Regions from separate parts of the Photobacterium sp. WH24 genome, predicted to be linked through region 1. Evidence: predicted binding sites of a transcription regulator. Region 1 holds the regulator's gene; each other region holds the start of a gene.
What was found. The regulator CRP, encoded in region 1, controls carbon source genes, mostly activating them, when cyclic AMP is high. The targets are predictions, from matches to a motif close to TGTGANNNNNNTCACA.

Region 1 (4,426 bases):
GGAAGAGCGTCAGGCTATCGTTGAGCGCTTCGCTGCCCTGGTCAAAGACAACAGCGAGCACATTGCCCGCACTATTGCCGAAGAAACCGGCAAACCGCTGTGGGAAACGCGTACTGAAGCCGGTGCCATGGTGGGTAAGATTGCCATTTCTCTGCGTGCTTACAATGAGCGTACCGGCGAGCGTGAAAAAGACGTGGCAGGTACCAAAGCTGTACTGCGTCACCGTCCGCTGGGCGTGATGGCCGTTTTCGGTCCGTATAATTTCCCCGGTCACCTGCCAAATGGCCATATTGTACCTGCGCTGCTGGCGGGGAACACTGTGGTGTTTAAGCCTTCTGATCTGACGCCAAAAGTGGCGGAAGCAACCATCAGATTATGGGAGCAGGCGGGTCTGCCAGCCGGTGTGCTTAATCTGGTTCAGGGTGCACGTGCAACCGGTGAAGCCCTGGCACAGTCTGCCGGTATTGACGGTCTGCTGTTTACCGGTAGCGCTAATACAGGTCATATCCTGCACCGTCAGTTTGCCGGCCAGCCGGGTAAAATGCTGGCGCTGGAGATGGGCGGCAACAACCCTATGGTTATCTCCAAGGCGTACGGTGATCTGAAGTCTACTGTGTACACCATTATCCAGTCGGCTTTCATCAGTGCCGGACAGCGTTGTACCTGTGCCCGTCGCCTCTATGTCCCTGAAGGGGCAGAAGGTGATGCACTGGTTACGGCGCTGGTCGAAGCGGCCAAAGCCATTAAGGTGGACGGTCCGTTTGCCGAGCCGCAACCTTTCATGGGCCCGCAAATTTCGACCCTGGCTGCCGATAATATCGTGGCAGCCCAGGAGCGTCTGATTGCTATGGGCGGCGAGCCGCTGCTGAAAGCCGATCGCGGTCAGGGCGCCATAGTGACTCCGGGCATCATTGAAGTTAGCAAGATAGCCGAACTGCCGGATGAAGAATACTTCGGGCCGCTGCTGCAGGTGGCGCGTTATCAGGAACTGCCTCAGGCGGTCGAGATGGCGAACAATACCCGTTACGGCTTGTCAGCCGGTCTGGTTTCTACTGACGACAGTGAGTGGGAATACTTTATTGATCATATCCGTGCGGGCGTCGTCAACCGTAACCGCCAGTTGACTGGTGCCAGCGGCGATGCGCCGTTCGGTGGTCCGGGTGCCTCGGGTAATTTGCGTCCGAGTGCTTACTACGCTGCGGATTATTGTGCATACCCAATGGCATCTATGGAAGGTGAGGCAACCGAATTGCCGGCCCAGCTGTCTCCAGGGATCCAACTGTAATTCATACTTAACCCGTATTTTCGAAGGGGAACCGCATCATGGAAAGAGTGGAAAAATTGTTTGATGCCCTGTGGCAGGACTTTACTACCCGTCTTTGCCCGTCGGCGGCGCAGGTACACGATCTGCTGACAGAGGAAGAGCCTCTGCAGAATGATCATATTGCGTTGCGTACCTTTAATCTGCCTGGTGTCAGTCTGGATGTTCTGGCTGCACCTTTTATCGCCATTGGCTACAAGCCTTGCGGTATCTATCATTTCGAGCAGAAGAAACTGTACGCGGAGCACTTCGAGCACCCTAATCCGGCTGCCCCGAAAGTGTTTATCAGTGAACTGCTGGTTGGTCAGTGCTCTGCACAACTGCAGAACACGGTGCGTGCGCTGGTAAAGCAGATCCCTGACGGTGCAATGGATGATGCGTCTTTCCTCTATAACGGCCGTTTGTGGGAGCTGGATTTTGCGACCTATGAAATGCTGGCCGCGGAAAGCGAGTATGCCGGCTGGGTGGCCGCTCACGGTTACGGCGCCAATCACTTTACGGTAAGCGTCAATCAGCTGGAGCAGTTCACGGAAGTGGCGGCGGTTAACAGCTTGCTGCGCCACAACGGGTTCAGCATTAATGAAGCCGGCGGCGAAGTGAAAGGCAATCCGGCAGTGATGCTGGAGCAGTCATCCACTATGGCTGACCGTGTTGATGTGTCCTTCATCGACGGTGTTCGCACAATTCCCGGTGGTTTTTATGAGTTTGCCAAGCGCTACCATCAGGCGGACGGGGAACTTTATCCGGGCTTTGTCGAAGCGTCAGCCGACAAAATCTTCGAAAGTACCAATATGTGATTCAGCCTGACTGAAAAACACCTTAAACAGCGGCCTTTTGGTCGCTGTTTTTTTAGGTCAGGCTGTTGGTGTCAGTGCTGCTGATCCAAAGGCAGCACCCAGGCATCGTTGTCACGACTCAGGATCCCGGCGTGCAGACCGGTTTCCTGTTCCAGTAACTGACGGGGTGACTGAAACCCTGTCATTTCCACTGATGCTGTGAGGAAGCGGCCCATAGTGACCACAGGGCGGGTTGGCACCTGGCTGTGCTGCGCATTCGGGGCAAAACGTTCGATATCCATATCGCTGCATCCACATAAAACTGATATGCCAAATGTAGCAATAGGAATGAGGAAGGCAACTGAAAAACTGTGAGGTGACTAGAGGAACACGATGCAAAGCCGGGGGAGGGTGTGCAAATGCAAGAAAAGCCGCACTGGCGGCTTTTCTTATACTCACATTGGCTGCATCACAGCTGAGTGATCAGCGAGTGCCGTAAACCACTATGGTTTTGCCGTGGGCAGAAATCAGGTTCTGCTCTTCCAGCATCTTGAGGATGCGGCCAACGGTTTCACGGGAACAGCCTACGATCTGGCCGATTTCCTGACGGGTGATTTTGATTTGCATGCCGTCCGGGTGGGTCATGGCATCAGGTTGTTTGGCCAGATTCAGCAGTGTCTGGGCAATACGACCGGTAACATCCAGGAACGCCAGGTCGCCAACTTTCTGGCTGGTGACTTGCAGACGACGAGCCATCTGAGCAGACAGTCGCATCAGAATATCCGGGTTGACCTGGATCAGCTGACGGAATTTCTTAAAGGAAATCTCTGCCACTTCACATGGTGTTTTTGCACGAACCCAGGCAGTACGCTCCTGGCCTTCTTCAAACAGGCCAAGCTCACCGATGAAGTCGCCCTGGTTGAGGTAGGACAGAATCATCTCTTTGCCTTCTTCGTCCTTGATAAGAACGGCAACGGAGCCTTTAACGATGTAGTAGAGGGTCTCTGCTTTCTCGCCAGCATGGATCAGTGTACTCTTTGAAGGGTACTTATGAATGTGGCAATGAGAAAGGAACCACTCCAAGGTTGGATCTGTTTGCGGTTTACCTGGAACCATATTACTAACTTCCTCTGCAGTGTGTTGCCCAACAACGTCATTCCTTGAATTGGGGTTGGGTATAACAATATCATTGTTTGCCAACTAGGATATTCAGTCAACGGCTGGGCTGCAAGCGCATGTGAACATTCAGTCCAAGAGTTTAACTTTTTTCGACACGCATTGCTTGATATTGGGTGACGATAAATGCACATTTTGGACGCTTTACTGTGCACATGATCACACAGTTGTGACTTAGTTTTTAAATGCGGGTTTGAGTAGTAAGGAGCATCGCATGCAATCACGTGTTAAATGGGTAGAAGGTTTGACTTTTGTCGGCCAGTCAAACTCGGGCCACAGTGTGGTCATGGACGGCAACGGCGGCAATACGGCACCGAGTCCGATGGAACTGGTGCTGATGGCAGCTGGCGGTTGCAGCTCCGTCGATGTGGTCGACGGCCTGAAAAGTGCCGGCCAGGCCACCACGGCCTGCGAAGCAAACATGACCTCAGAGCGCCGCGAGCAGGCACCGCGTTATTTTACCTCGGTCAATCTGCATTTCGTGGTGACAGGCCATGATCTTGATGAAGCGCTGGTGGCCAAAGCGGTCGGTGATTCGCTGGAAAAATATTGCTCTGTGTGCCTGATGCTGGGCAAAGGTGTCACGCTGACACATTCTTATGAAATCGTCGCCGCTTAATGGTGTTTCGGGAAAGCCGTGTCGGTTTTCCCCCTTATTTTTCGGTGAGTAGTATGATCATCCCCTGGCAAGAATTGGATCCCGAGACACTCGATAATTTGATAGAACACTTTGTTCTGCGCGAAGGCACGGACTATGGCGAACGCGAGCTGAGTCTGGAGCAGAAAGTCGCCAGAGTCAGGCAGCAACTGGACAGCGGCGAGGCCGTGATTATGTTCTCTGAACTCCATGAGACGGTTGATATTAAACTGCGCCGTTCACTGAGCGCAGAATAAAGCTGCCATAATGAAAAGCGGCAGCAGAAAACGGAAGCTGACGCCGATGAACGGGCCCGTGAAACTTGACTGCTTTCTCTGGCCCTGTTACTAACTGATTCCGTTAGGATTAACGACAAGGTATGTCATGTCTGCAAAACACCCGATCATTGCAGTAACAGGTTCCTCCGGAGCAGGAACGTCCACCACCTCAGAAGCCTTCCGTAAAATGTTTAACATGTTGAACATTCATGCGGCCTGGCTGGAAGGGGACAGTTTC
Region 2 (4,426 bases), on a different contig from region 1:
GTACAGAGGCATGCCTTTTGCAGCCGCGGCTGCTTTTGCGTTCGCCAGAGAGACAGCCAGGATAGCGTTAGCACCAAACTTAGATTTGTTTTCAGTACCGTCCAGGTCGATCATGATTTGGTCGATGTCCGCTTGGCTTTTCGCGTCTTTACCAACCAGCGCCTGAGCAATAGGACCGTTAACCGCTTCAACGGCTTTCAGTACACCTTTGCCAAGGAAACGAGATTTGTCGCCGTCACGCAGCTCCAGAGCTTCGCGGGAACCCGTTGATGCACCAGATGGTGCCGCAGCCATACCAACAAAACCACCTTCCAGGTGGACTTCAGCTTCCACTGTCGGGTTACCGCGTGAGTCGATGATTTCACGACCCAAAACTTTAACGATCTTAGACATAGTGTTTCCTCTTGCTTTATTTTGATTTAAAAAAGCGAAAAAAAAGCTGCCGCACTCCATGTGCAACAGCTGTTTGTAACTGATTACTCTTCGAACTCACCACGCTGGTGCTGACCAGCCGCTTTGACGAATCCTTCAAACAAAGGATGGCCATCGCGAGGTGTTGAGGTGAACTCAGGGTGGAACTGAGCCGCCACAAACCAAGGGTGATTCGGCACTTCGATAATCTCTACCAACTTCTTGTCAGCAGACAGGCCGGAGATTTTCAGGCCCGCTTCTTTCAGCTGAGGCAGCAGGTTGTTGTTCACTTCGTAACGGTGACGGTGGCGCTCGTGAATTGTTGCACTGCCGTACATTTCACGGGCTTTGCTGCTCTCTTCCAGATGGCACAGCTGAGAGCCCAGGCGCATAGTGCCGCCCAGATCCGACTCTTCTGTGCGCTCTTCAACGTTACCTTCGCTGTCGACCCATTCAGTGATCAGGCCCACCACAGGATACGGTGATTTGGCATCAAATTCCGTTGAGTGTGCACCGCTCAGACCTGCCACGTTCCGCGCAAATTCGATCAGTGCGACTTGCATGCCCAGACAGATGCCCAGATATGGAATTTTGTTTTCACGCGCATATTGCGCTGTCATGATCTTGCCTTCAACACCACGACCACCGAAACCGCCCGGTACCAGAATCGCATCCAGACCTGCCAGCATTTCTACGCCTTTGGATTCAACATCCTGTGAATCTACGTACTTGATGGTCACAGACAAGCGGTTTTTCAGGCCAGCGTGCTTCAGTGCTTCGTTGACTGACTTATATGCATCCGGCAGTTCGGTGTATTTACCGACCATACCGATAGTGACTTCACCGGTAGGATTGGCATCTTCATAGATAACGCGCTCCCACTCGCTCAGATCGGCTTCCGGGGCGGTAATACCAAAGCGCTGACAAACCAGTTCATCCAGACCCTGCGACTTGATCAGCTGAGGGATCTTGTAGATGGAGTCAACGTCTTTCATTGAGATAACAGCTTTTTCCGGCACGTTACAGAACAAGGCAATCTTGGCTCGCTCATTGGCCGGAATCATACGGTCAGAACGGCAGATCAGCACATCCGGCTGAATACCGATAGACAGCAGTTCTTTGACTGAGTGCTGAGTAGGCTTGGTTTTCACTTCGCCGGCCGCGGCCAGGTAAGGCACCAGAGTCAGGTGCATAAACATTGCACGCTCACGGCCCAGCTGCACGCCCAGTTGGCGAATTGCTTCCATAAATGGCAGGGACTCGATATCACCGACCGTACCGCCCACTTCGACGATAGCAACGTCGTGGCCTTCTGCACCGGCAATCACACGCTCTTTGATAGCGTTAGTAATATGAGGGATGACCTGAATGGTCGCACCCAGATAGTCACCACGACGCTCTTTACGCAGCACGTCTTCATAGACACGGCCAGCAGTAAAGTTGTTGCGCTTGGTCATCTTGGTACGGATAAAACGCTCATAGTGACCAAGGTCAAGGTCGGTCTCTGCACCGTCTTCCGTAACGAATACTTCACCGTGTTGAATCGGGCTCATAGTGCCGGGATCAACGTTAATGTAAGGGTCTAGCTTCATCATGGTCACTTTCAGACCACGGGCCTCTAAGATGGCCGCCAGTGAGGCTGCAGCAATACCTTTACCTAGGGAGGATACAACACCGCCCGTCACAAAAATGTAATTCGTTGTCATGTTTAACCTGGAAGATTGGTGTAGAGGATAAAAAGTATCTGGACGGGAAATTAGTATACCAGACACATTTTATTGCCACAACGTGAAAACTATCACAGTAAACCCAGACGCTTTTTGTTCCAAATCAAGCCCGGTATCCTTGATGGAAAGTCCGCTTACGGGTTAGTGCTCACTTTGATGCTGAAACAGACTTTTCCTTGCGCTTAACATTTTCCCACTCGGCATCCAGCTCATCCAGTGAACATGCGTCAATCGACTTGCCCTGTTCCAGCACACAACGTTCCACTTCGCGAAACCGGCGCTCGAACTTACGGTTCGCTTTGTGCAAGGCCATTTCCGGTTTCACTTTCAGGTGCCGGCTCAGGTTAACAACAGCAAACAGCAGATCCCCGATCTCCTCTTCGATGCGTTCCTGACTGGGTACCGCCTGATGGGCTTCTTCCATCACTTCATCGATTTCTTCCTGCACTTTGTCAACGACCGGCCCCAGCGTTGGCCAGTCGAAACCCAGCTGAGCGCAGCGTTTCTGGATTTTATCGGCCCGGTTCAAAGCAGGCATTGCCTTAGGGATATTAGCCAGAATACTGTCATCCTGCCCTTTTTCTGCACGCTCTTTGGCCTTTTCCGCTTCCCAGTTCGCATGTATTGCTGCTTCATCGGCGAAATCTTTATCTGCAAAAACATGAGGATGGCGACGAATCAGTTTGTGATTGATCGCGCCGACCACATCATCAAAATCAAACAAGCTTTTTTCTTTCGCCAACTGGCTGTAGAAGATTACCTGAAATAACAAATCGCCCAATTCTTCCTTCACATCATCCCAGCTCTCTTCAGCGATGGCATCTGCCACTTCATAGGCTTCCTCCAGCGTGTGGGGCACGATAGAGGCAAAATCCTGTTTGAGATCCCAGGGGCAACCCCGCTGCGGGTCGCGCAGCTGCGTCATGATGGAAAGTAAGGTGTTGATGGGCTTATCGCTCATGATGGTTATCCTGTGCTCTGTGTCAGGTTGTTATTGGGCACAAAACGGGCCGGAGCCCGTTTTGTCGATAGGATGAGATCAGTGCAGTCGTCTGGCTTCAAAGACATCTTTCACCTGCTCCAGGCGGAGGATCAGTCTGCCCAGACTGTCGAGATCAGTCAGCTCAATATCGAAATCCATGATCGCCATCTGCTTTTTGAAATCGATCCGGCTTTTCACGCCGGCCACTTTGACCTTTTCATTGTGCATGGTGTTGGTCAGATCTTTAATCAGGCCGTTACGCTCAGAAGCGGTTACCCTGACGGTCAGCGTGTAGCGCCCGGCAAAGCTTCCGCCCCAGACAGTATGAATGATCCGCTGCGGCGCCACATGACGCAGTTCTTCCAGCTGTTCACAGTCGCTGCGGTGAACCGAAATCCCCCGCCCCTGTGTCACAAAGCCGACTATGTCATCACCGGGAATGGGCTGGCAGCAACGCGCCAGGTGGGTCATCAGGTTATCCACCCCTTCCACCACCACAGCATCGCGCTGCGGCTTTTTCTGGCTGGCTTTGCTGCCCGCCTCGGTTAAACGCTCCAACAACTGCTGATCTTCTTCTTCAGCCGTGGGCTTGTTCACCAGCGCATTGATGTGGTTAATCACCTGATTAATACGCAGATCACCGCTACCGATACCGGCGAACAGCTCATCGGTCGAGTTCACGTTAAAGCGCTTCAGGGCATAGGACTCGGCATCTTTCATGGTGGCGCCGATTTTATGCAGCTCCTGCTCCAGAATTTCCCGGCCAGCCGTGATGTTTTTATCTCTGTCTTGCTTACGAAACCAGGCATGCACCTTGGCTCGTGCCCGGCTGGAATTGACAAAGCCCAGGTTCGGATTCAGCCAGTCACGCGACGGATTCGGCTCTTTCTGGGTGATGATTTCAACCTGATCCCCCATTTGCAGGTGATAGGTGAAAGGCACAATTCGCCCTTCCACTTTGGCCCCGATACAGCGGTGACCAACTTCAGAGTGAATGTGATAGGCAAAATCGAGCGGAGTAGCATTCAAGGGCAGATCGACCACATCCCCTTTCGGGGTGAAGGCATAGACTCTGTCATCGAAGACCTGACTGCGCAGCTCTTCGAGCATTTCGCCAGAGTCGGACATTTCTTCCTGCCAGGCCAGCAGCTTACGCAGCCAGTTGATTTTCTCATCATAGGCAGAGTGAGCGCCGGCAGAGGTGCCGGATTCTTTGTATTTCCAGTGCGCGGCCACCCCCAGCTCGGATTCTTCGTGCATCTGCTTGGTGCGGATCTGGATCTCAATAGCTTTGCCTTCCGGGCCG
Region 3 (4,426 bases), on a different contig from region 1:
CAGGTGAATGGCAGCAGCAGGTCAGCCAGATTGAAGCGCAACTGGCCGAATTACTGCCCGTGGTCGCTCAGTCTGACAAAGTGAAAGCCATTCGCTGGCTCGGTGCAATTGGTGTGGTGGAGTTGTATGAACCTGTGGACATGGTCACGATACAGCAAAGTTTTGTAGACAATGGTGTCTGGATTCGTCCATTCGGTAAACTTATCTACATCATGCCGCCATTTATCATTAATAATCATCAGCTTAACAAACTGATTTTCGCCATTTTACAATCATTGCACTAATATCGAAAAACAGACAGATCCTCATGTTTGACCAGATATACTCTATGTAAGAGTCATTGTAAGGCCGTCATATACACCGCACCATTTAGCGGCCTTTTACAAACATGCTGTCAGAAGGCCAAGTATGATGCAGTTACCCCTTTTCCCGCTCAGACTCTATGTGTTGCCGGGAGGCGTTAGTAAACTGAGAATTTTTGAGCCCCGCTATACCCGCTTAGTGACATTGGCGATGTCATCAGGCGATGGTTTTGGCTTGTGCATGAAAGATGGTGATTCTCTGTGTCATTTCGGCACCCGGGTCGAAATCACAGATTTTGAACAATTACCTGACGGATTACTGGGCATCACTATACGGGGTATAGAAAAATTCGTTATCAACAATCACTGGCAGGAAAAAGACGGCCTGAGATTTGGCGAGGTCAGTGCGATAAAAAACTGGACACCCAGTTCCACCCGCTTCATCGACAAACCCATTGCCAATAGCCTGGAAGCCTTGTTTGATGAATATCCCGATTACGCCGCGAATTACCCGGATCCCGACTTTACTGACATGGCCTGGGTCTGCCAGCGATGGCTTGAAATCTTGCCATTAGAAACTAATCAAAAACAATGGTTTATGAGCCGGAATGACCATCGTGCAGCGCTGTCTTTCCTGCACAATGTGATAGATGAAGAGCTCAGGCACGACGATATATAGCGCCGCCGTTTAACCTCGCCCCTCGCGGGCTAACCGCTGATCAACCATACGGTGATAAACGGCAGATAACACCTGCCGGATGCCGGAAAGCCCCATCAGCCAGGCCACAGGCCGCATCCACCAGATTTGTTTAAGCAGCAGTATATAGGCATCCATTTCCTTGTGAACCGCCCCGTTGTTGTCCTGAACGTGCAGCTCTCTCAGCGCTTCGTCGGGCACAATGCCCATCGCGGCCAACTCTTCATCTTTACCGGTAATGTCGTACCATTCCACCAGATGCGGATGCTTACCCAGCCAGGATTCATACCATTTCCGGTCGCGGACACAGGTCGGGCAGGCTCCGTCATAAAACACAGTGATTTTGCTTGTTTTCATGAAGGTTCTCCTGATTGCCGGACGCTTACTTTAAGTCTGGCTGATAACGGGTAATAGGCATAAAAAACGCAGCGAACGGGTAGTTTGCTGCGTTTTACCAAAGTTGCATCTGAAAGCGGCTAGCCTTCTTCAATCAGCTTCACCAGCAGATGGCCGTCATACATGGCCTGCTTCACCAGCGCGGCGGCAGGCATGGTCGCCTGGGTATAAAAACTGGTTTCTTCAATACGCAGATCCTGATTGTACACAGGCAAAGACTGGCTCTTTACACACTCAATAATGGCGGGATACAACACCGATTTGGCCTGATTGAATTCGCCGCCGATCAGCACCTTCTCAGGGTTGAACAGATTGACCATAATGGCAATGGCCCGGCCTAAGTGGAAGCCCAGCTCAGTGATCACCTGATATGCCAGCGGATCGCCCTGCACGGCAGCCTCACAAATGGTCTCGATAGTCAGTTCTTTACCGTACAAAGATGACCCTTCCCCCAAGGCCAGGCGGGATTTCACCTGCTGCCTGACGGCCTGTAAACTGGCTACCGTTTCCAGGCATCCTTTATTGCCGCAATAACAGGGAAGACCATCAGGTTGGATCTGAATATGGCCCAGCTCGCCGATGTTGCCAATCCGGCCCTGTAACACTTTGTTATCCAGAATGATGCCTGCACCCACCCCATGATGAATGGAGATCAGGATAGAATTCGCCACATCTTTGGCATTGCCGAACAGTTGCTCGGCCAACGCCCAGGAACGGGTATCGTTGCCGATAAAAACCGGCAGGCCCGTTGCTTCATGAATTGCCGGCCCTAAAGGTAAATCTTTCACTTCATAGTGTGGCATTTGCAGCACCATGCCTTTATCGGAATTCACCAAGCCCGGTAAGGAAACGGCAATAGCGGTAATGCGATCCAGCTGCTTGGCGTGGCGGGCAAAAAAGCTTTCAATTTCACCGAGCAGCTTTTGCAACACATCATTTTGCGCCAGTTCTTCGATATCCTGACGCTCCTCGAACAGTATGTCGCCACCCTGCTCATGCAAGGCAATGGTCAGGTAACCCCGGCCAAGACGAATACCTAAAAATTGCCAGCCATCATTATCGGGTACTAAGCCAATGGCCGGACGGCCGCGATTGCCTGATTCCTGAATTTCAGCTTCTTTGATCAGATGCCCGTCAAACAGCTCACGGGTGATTTTGGTAATACTGGCTGGCGCTAACTGGCTCTTTTTCGACAGCTCGATACGGGAAATAGGCCCATACTGATCGATAAGTTTGTAGACGCTTCCGGCATTGTTTCTTTTGATATGATCGATATGACCGGGTTGAGCGACATACATGCTCTGGATCCTCAAAGGTTAACGAATACGCAAGAAATTGAATTTTTTTACTTTGCGAAGTAATTGTGAAGCCCCTTGTGCCAAGGACGTGAACCCAGTCACGACCAGCCTGTCCCTTTTGGTCTTCGCATTACCGGGCCGGACAAACAAGCAGCATGATTGAAAGATATGTGGCTCTAGAGACAATGACGCAGGGTTCTGACATAATACGCGCCCTTTGAGGTTCAGGGTACCAAAACACCCTTTTTCACGTTAACTTGATTGATTGTTTTGAGGTCAGCCGTGTACAAAATCAATGAAATCTTTGAAACCATCCAGGGTGAAGGTGTTTTCACAGGCGTGCCGGCTATTTTTGTCCGTCTGCAAGTCTGCCCTGTCGGCTGTGCCTGGTGCGACACAAAACAAACCTGGAGTGCCGAGCCTCAGGACGAAGTTAACGTCAGCGCTATGCTTACCAAACAGGGCGACTCGCCAAGCTGGACGTCTCTGGATGCCGGCGGCATTGTCAACCTACTGATTGAGCAGGGATACACAGCTCGTCATGTCGTAATTACCGGTGGCGAACCTTGTCTGTATGACTTACGCCCGCTGACTGAACAGCTGGAAGCCAACGGCTTTGGCTGCCAGATTGAAACCAGTGGCACTTACGAGGTGCTGGCCACAGACAAGACCTGGGTGACTGTCTCGCCGAAAATTAACATGAAAGGCAAGCTGCCGGTTCTGCCCGGCGCACTGTCACGCGCTAATGAAATCAAGCACCCTGTCGGGACGCAAAAGGATATCGACCAGTTAGATGCGCTGTTAGCCGGCGTGCCGCTGCAGGACAAGGTTACCATCGCCCTGCAGCCCATCAGCCAGAAAACCAGAGCTACCGAACTTTGCATTCAAACCTGTATTGCCCGGAACTGGCGTCTGTCTATCCAGACACATAAATACCTGTCGATTGCCTGATTAAGCTGACACCTCAGCCCCACCTGTTTTCGGTCGTCTCAATTCTTAGATGCTGTCTCAACAGATGAGACGACCCATAGGGTTTTACATTCCCCTGCCCACCGTTTACCTATACTCAGCCCAAACACCGAAACCAATCCAGCCGCCTATGATCGGCCATGAGATTGGTATAACACGTGCTGCATTGAGTATTCAGGGGAAATGTTATGCGCACCTATCTGAGACTTGGTCTGAGCCTGTTTCTGGCTGGACTGCTTTCTGCGTGCGGTGGCGGCGGAGATGATGCAGGCATTCAACCTGCTGAGCTGCCACCCGTCAAAACCAAATTTACCGTCACTGTCGACTTGCCTGCCGGGTTAATGACAGCACAGCAAAGGCTGAGCTGGAGTCCTGTCAGCCAGGCTTACGCGGCCACACCGGATCTGTATCAGGACAACTTTGCTGTACTGTTTATCAATCAGCAGGGCAAAGTGATGGGTCAGGGTGACATCACCAGTTTTGCGATGACAGACGGTAACTACAGTATTGAAGCTCAGGTGCCACTGCTGCTGCATGGCGTGCTGGTGCTGGATCTCAATGGCGTGCCGCAATTTGCCATCGGCGACGACTTACCGACCAATCTCTTCATGACACCGTTAACGGACACCGAGATCGCCCTGTCCCTGAAAACCACACTCGCCTACCGTGCGTTGATAAAACGCGTCGCCACAGACGGCCATTGGGGCATATTTGGTGAAACTGTCAGTGACCCCAGTAATATCGATGTCCGGGATGCCGGCGAT
Region 4 (4,426 bases), on a different contig from region 1:
GACCGTGTTTTCTTGCCACTTTGACATAGGCTTCCGTGGCAGCCACACCTTGCGGCGTGAAATAACGGACAAAGCGGTCAAACAGCGAACAGCGGGCACCGTCGGGTTTTTTGCCATTGAGGTACTTACCGCTTAGGGTGCCGAAGGCCATCGGAGAATAAGCCAGTAATTTTACCCCTTCATAATGGCTGATTTCAGCCAGACCTACTTCAAAGCTGCGGTTGAGCAGGTTATAGGGGTTCTGAATAGTCACCACCCGTGGCAGGTCATGCTTCTCAGCCAGGCGCAGGAAAGACATCACACCCCATGGGGTTTCGTTAGATAAGCCGATGTAGCGAATTTTGCCTGCCCGCACCAGTTCAGCCAGTGCCTCAAGTGAGTCTGTCAGCGTGACACCGGTATTGGCGTCGGGATAAGGGTAATTGAGCTTGCCAAAGCAATTGGTTTCTCGCTGGGGCCAGTGCAACTGATACAGATCGATATAGTCTGTTTGCAATCTTTCCAGGCTGTTTTCAACGGCTTCGTGAATATTTCGCCAGTCGAGTGCCATATTGTCGCGGATGTGGGGGACATTACGGGGGCCGGCGACTTTGGTCGCCAGAATCACTTGGTCGCGTTTACCTGATTTCTTCAGCCAGCTGCCGATATAGGCTTCGGTCAGCCCCTGAGTGTCAGCTTTCGGCGGTACCGGATACATTTCAGCGGTATCAATCAGGTTGATACCGCGCTCCAGAGCAAAATCAAGTTGGCTGTGTGCCTCGGCTTCAGTATTTTGCTCACCAAAAGTCATGGTGCCCAGGCCAATCTGGCTGACTTCAAGGTTTGAATGGGGGATCTTATGGTATTTCATTTGCCCTCCTTGGACCGCAAATTCTCCCTGACTATAACCTAGGAAAGGGTTACTGAGAAGCCGCAGTAAAATGAAGCAGTTATCTCATAGGCTGCACAGTCAAACCTTGCTGATACGCGAATGTTCGCACATAGTTAAAACAGTTCCCTTGAAAAGGAGTGATCATGAAACTGTCCCAATTCAGGCACTGGGTAAAGTCACCCGGAGAAGAGGTCCCTAAGTGCGTACTGACCAGTTATGCGGGTCGGGCTGATTATCTTATGGAAGTTGAATATAAACATCATCTTGAGCCATTAAAGGATGACGATGACAACATGCTGCATTTTCAGACTATGGAGCAGGTGAGGGATTTTCTGCGGCCACTTGGGATCAAGTCGATCACATTAAGGACGATTGATCCTCATGATGAATTCTCACTGGATGGTAAACCTGAGTGTTGCCAGGATGACATGACGATCAATGTATAGCCCGCTCTGTTATCAGAGCATAAAGTGGCGTTTGAGCAGTTCGGCGGTAAACTGGGTTTTGAGGTAAAAACCCCGGGGCAAGGTTTTGATCGGGTGGCCGTCTGCGCCGTAAGCATCGGTCTGTACTCTGCTGTTGGCGGCTTTGGGTCTCAGCTGCAGGACTTCACCATGGCGGGCTGTAATCTGCTCCACTTTTCCCAGTACGATCAGTTCCATCAGCTCTTCCCAGTCCTGGCGTAATCTGGCTTCTTCGTCGGCAGATGGACTCCACAACAGAGGAGAGCCGACATGGCGTTCAGTCAGCGGGATTTCACGCTCACCTTCTACGGGGATCCACAGGACCCGGGCGAGTTTGTGCCGGATATGGCTGTTTTCCCAGTTCACGCCCTGCAAGCCAATCAGAGGGGCAACGCAGACAAAGGTGGTTTCCAGTGGTTTGCCCAGATGGCTGATGGGAATAGTTTTGAGTTCAATGCCCAAATTGGCGAAATCAGGGACGGGCTGGCTGCCTGCCGTTGCCCCCAGATGCCATTCCAGCAACTGGCCCACCCAGCCTTTATCCCGGCGCAGATCCGGTGGGGCGATTTGTCCTGCCAGCTCAGCCAGCTCACCCAGAGTAAAGCCGGCCAGCGCCTGTGCCCGGCTGAGGAGTTCTGATTCTGAGTTAGGAGCGGGTTGTCTGGAGATCGTCATTAGGATGAGTAACTTTTCAAAAACGTGGCTATGCATTTTAACACATTTGATGCTTTGTGCTGCTGAATGACTGTCGGCTTGATCAGACTGTTTGCGTAGGATCCTGGGATTAAGATATCCACAGGTACTTTTTTGAACAATGTGTCTACTGTGTGAGCTGGACGTATTCACAGGGTTTTGTGCAGTATTTAAACGCCTTTGCGATGATTATTTGACCATTAATCATCAGAGGGTGTGGATAAAGCCGAGGGTGGTTGATCTTTGACCAGTGGCAATGATCCTCTGGAAAGTCATTTAATCTGTAGCTGTATTTTAAATTCAATATCTATGTAAGGGATTGATTTTTAGTTATTTGTTGTTTTTTGTGCACTAGTGACGCAGTTGTTTGGATCCTGATTTATTGTTGATTAAATGGACAATAGGAGAGCTTCTACACACAACTATCCACAGAAAGCGTGAATAAATGTGGGAGAGGTCTCATTTCTTTGTTTATAACCTCTGAATTCCTCTTAAGTTATCCATAAAGTGAGTGCTAGGTAGGAAAAAACAGTGATTGATGACAATGAATGTTTACCCTGAGGCTAATTCTGTGAAAAAATCACTGTTAATTGATATTTTTACTTGAGGTCGTCCAGTGATTGATGGCGATGGATATCGCCCTAATGTGGGGATAGTTATCTGTAACAGCCATGGCCAGGTATTTTGGGCTCGACGATATGGACAACACTCTTGGCAGTTTCCACAAGGCGGTATTGATGAAGGGGAAACCCCGGAACAGGCCATGTACCGTGAACTGTATGAGGAAGTGGGTCTGACCAAAAAAGACGTCAGGATTCTGGCATCCAGCCGCCATTGGCTGCGATACAAGTTGCCTAAACGTCTGGTAAGGTGGGATTCCAAACCAGTTTGTATCGGACAAAAGCAAAAGTGGTTTTTGCTGAGTCTGGAATGCGATGAGTCTAAGGTGAACATGCAGCGTGGCAGTACACCGGAGTTCGATGGCTGGCGTTGGGTCAGCTACTGGTATCCGGTTCGTCAGGTTGTGTCCTTTAAACGGGACGTTTATCGCCGGGCGCTGAAAGAGTTCGCGGCGATGGCGATGCCTTTCAAGGAGCGCAAGGAACGCAAGTTAAAACGTAAACACAAGCGGAGTTAACCTAGGGAAAGTAACGCTTATGCTGACCCAGCTAAGAGAAATTGTAGAGAAAGTGGCCAGTGCTCCGACATTACTCGAGGCGCTGGATCTGCTGGTCGTCAGTATTTGCCAGGCAATGAAGACTGAGTGCTGCTCAGTCTACATTGTTCACGAACACCGCAAGCAATATATGCTCATGGCTACCCAGGGGCTGACCAAGCCTTCTTATCAGGTCGGGCTTGGGTTTGATGAAGGCCTGGTCGGTCTGGTTGGCCGTCAGGCTGAGCCTGTCAATGTGGCCGATGCGCGCCAGCACCCTAACTTCAAACATATCCCAGGGACCAACGAAGAAACCTTCCGCTCCTTTTTCGGCACACCCATTATCCATCAGCGTAAAGTCCTCGGTGTATTGGTTATCCAGCAACGCGATATGCGTGAATTCACTGAAAGTGAAGAGTCGTTCATGGTGACACTGGCCGCACAGCTGGCGGTAATTCTGGCGCATGCCAAAGCGCAGGGTATGTGGCCAGGCCAGCGTGACGGACTGCATTTAACCGGTTCGGCCGCATCGACCGGGGTTGCCATCGCCAAAGCCTGGTGGGATGACAACCAGCCTCGGTTGGAAGCTGTGTCACCGGCCTCCTGTCTGGACAGAGAGTTTGAACAGGAACGCCTGAGCATTGCCATTGAGATGGCGAGTAATGAATTTCGCCGGTTGCGAAAACGCTTTGACAGCGAGCTGCACAAAGACACCCTGGCGATTTTTGATCTTTTCAGCCACTTGCTCAATGATCCCATGCTGCGTAAGGATCTGTTTTCCAAAGTGGCGGGCGGCGATCAGGCCGAATGGGCCGTCAGGCAGACAGTGGAGGCCTACTCTGTCCGCTTTGCCAATATGAAGGATGATTATCTGCGTGAACGGGCGCACGATATTCGCGAACTTGGCCAGCGCCTGCTGTTTTTCCTCCATAACGAAGAGGGTGTCGAGCACCAGTGGGATGCCCCGATCGTATTGCTGACCCGAGAGCTGACAGCCGCTATGCTGGCCAGTATTCCGCGCGATAAACTGGCCGCTGTGGTGGCTCAGGAAGGTGCCGCCAACTCCCACGCGGCGATCCTTTCCCGGGCACTGGGCATTCCTGCCATCATGGGGGTCGATTTTGTACCGGAGAAAGTCCACAACGCCCTGGTGGTGGTCGACGGTTATCGCGGCGATCTGCTCATTGAACCCAACCGGCAGATTCTGGCCGAATACAAGCGGTTACTGAAAGAAGAAAATGA

Region 2: a site for CRP is predicted at 2,199-2,214, ahead of KCG43_RS07740 (CTP synthase). Genes of this name have one in related genera too.
Region 3: a site for CRP is predicted at 2,781-2,796, ahead of KCG43_RS06385 (ROK family protein). Genes of this name have one in related genera too.
Region 4: a site for CRP is predicted at 2,475-2,490, ahead of rppH (RNA pyrophosphohydrolase). Genes of this name have one in related genera too.

The regions. Positions count from the first base shown of each region.
Region 1 covers NZ_JAGSOZ010000006.1:17,799-22,224, reverse strand. Annotated here, with positions in the region: gene astD (succinylglutamate-semialdehyde dehydrogenase) at 1-1,285, shown strand, start outside; gene KCG43_RS08915 (DUF1338 domain-containing protein) at 1,324-2,118, shown strand; gene KCG43_RS08910 (hypothetical protein) at 2,190-2,399, opposite strand; gene crp (cAMP-activated global transcriptional regulator CRP) at 2,581-3,213, opposite strand; gene KCG43_RS08900 (OsmC family protein) at 3,488-3,892, shown strand; gene KCG43_RS08895 (YheU family protein) at 3,946-4,167, shown strand; gene KCG43_RS08890 (phosphoribulokinase) at 4,295-4,426, shown strand, end outside.
Region 2 covers NZ_JAGSOZ010000005.1:45,988-50,413, forward strand. Annotated here, with positions in the region: gene eno (phosphopyruvate hydratase) at 1-393, opposite strand, end outside; gene KCG43_RS07740 (CTP synthase) at 477-2,117, opposite strand; gene mazG (nucleoside triphosphate pyrophosphohydrolase) at 2,287-3,099, opposite strand; gene relA (GTP diphosphokinase) at 3,178-4,426, opposite strand, start outside.
Region 3 covers NZ_JAGSOZ010000004.1:21,006-25,431, forward strand. Annotated here, with positions in the region: gene bioA (adenosylmethionine--8-amino-7-oxononanoate transaminase) at 1-284, shown strand, start outside; gene KCG43_RS06375 (LON peptidase substrate-binding domain-containing protein) at 412-981, shown strand; gene KCG43_RS06380 (thiol-disulfide oxidoreductase DCC family protein) at 991-1,356, opposite strand; gene KCG43_RS06385 (ROK family protein) at 1,476-2,693, opposite strand; gene queE (7-carboxy-7-deazaguanine synthase QueE) at 2,976-3,644, shown strand; gene KCG43_RS06395 (hypothetical protein) at 3,851-4,426, shown strand, end outside.
Region 4 covers NZ_JAGSOZ010000002.1:73,139-77,564, reverse strand. Annotated here, with positions in the region: gene KCG43_RS03685 (NADP(H)-dependent aldo-keto reductase) at 1-850, opposite strand, end outside; gene KCG43_RS03680 (DUF6482 family protein) at 1,015-1,317, shown strand; gene mutH (DNA mismatch repair endonuclease MutH) at 1,330-2,010, opposite strand; gene rppH (RNA pyrophosphohydrolase) at 2,645-3,166, shown strand; gene ptsP (phosphoenolpyruvate--protein phosphotransferase) at 3,186-4,426, shown strand, end outside.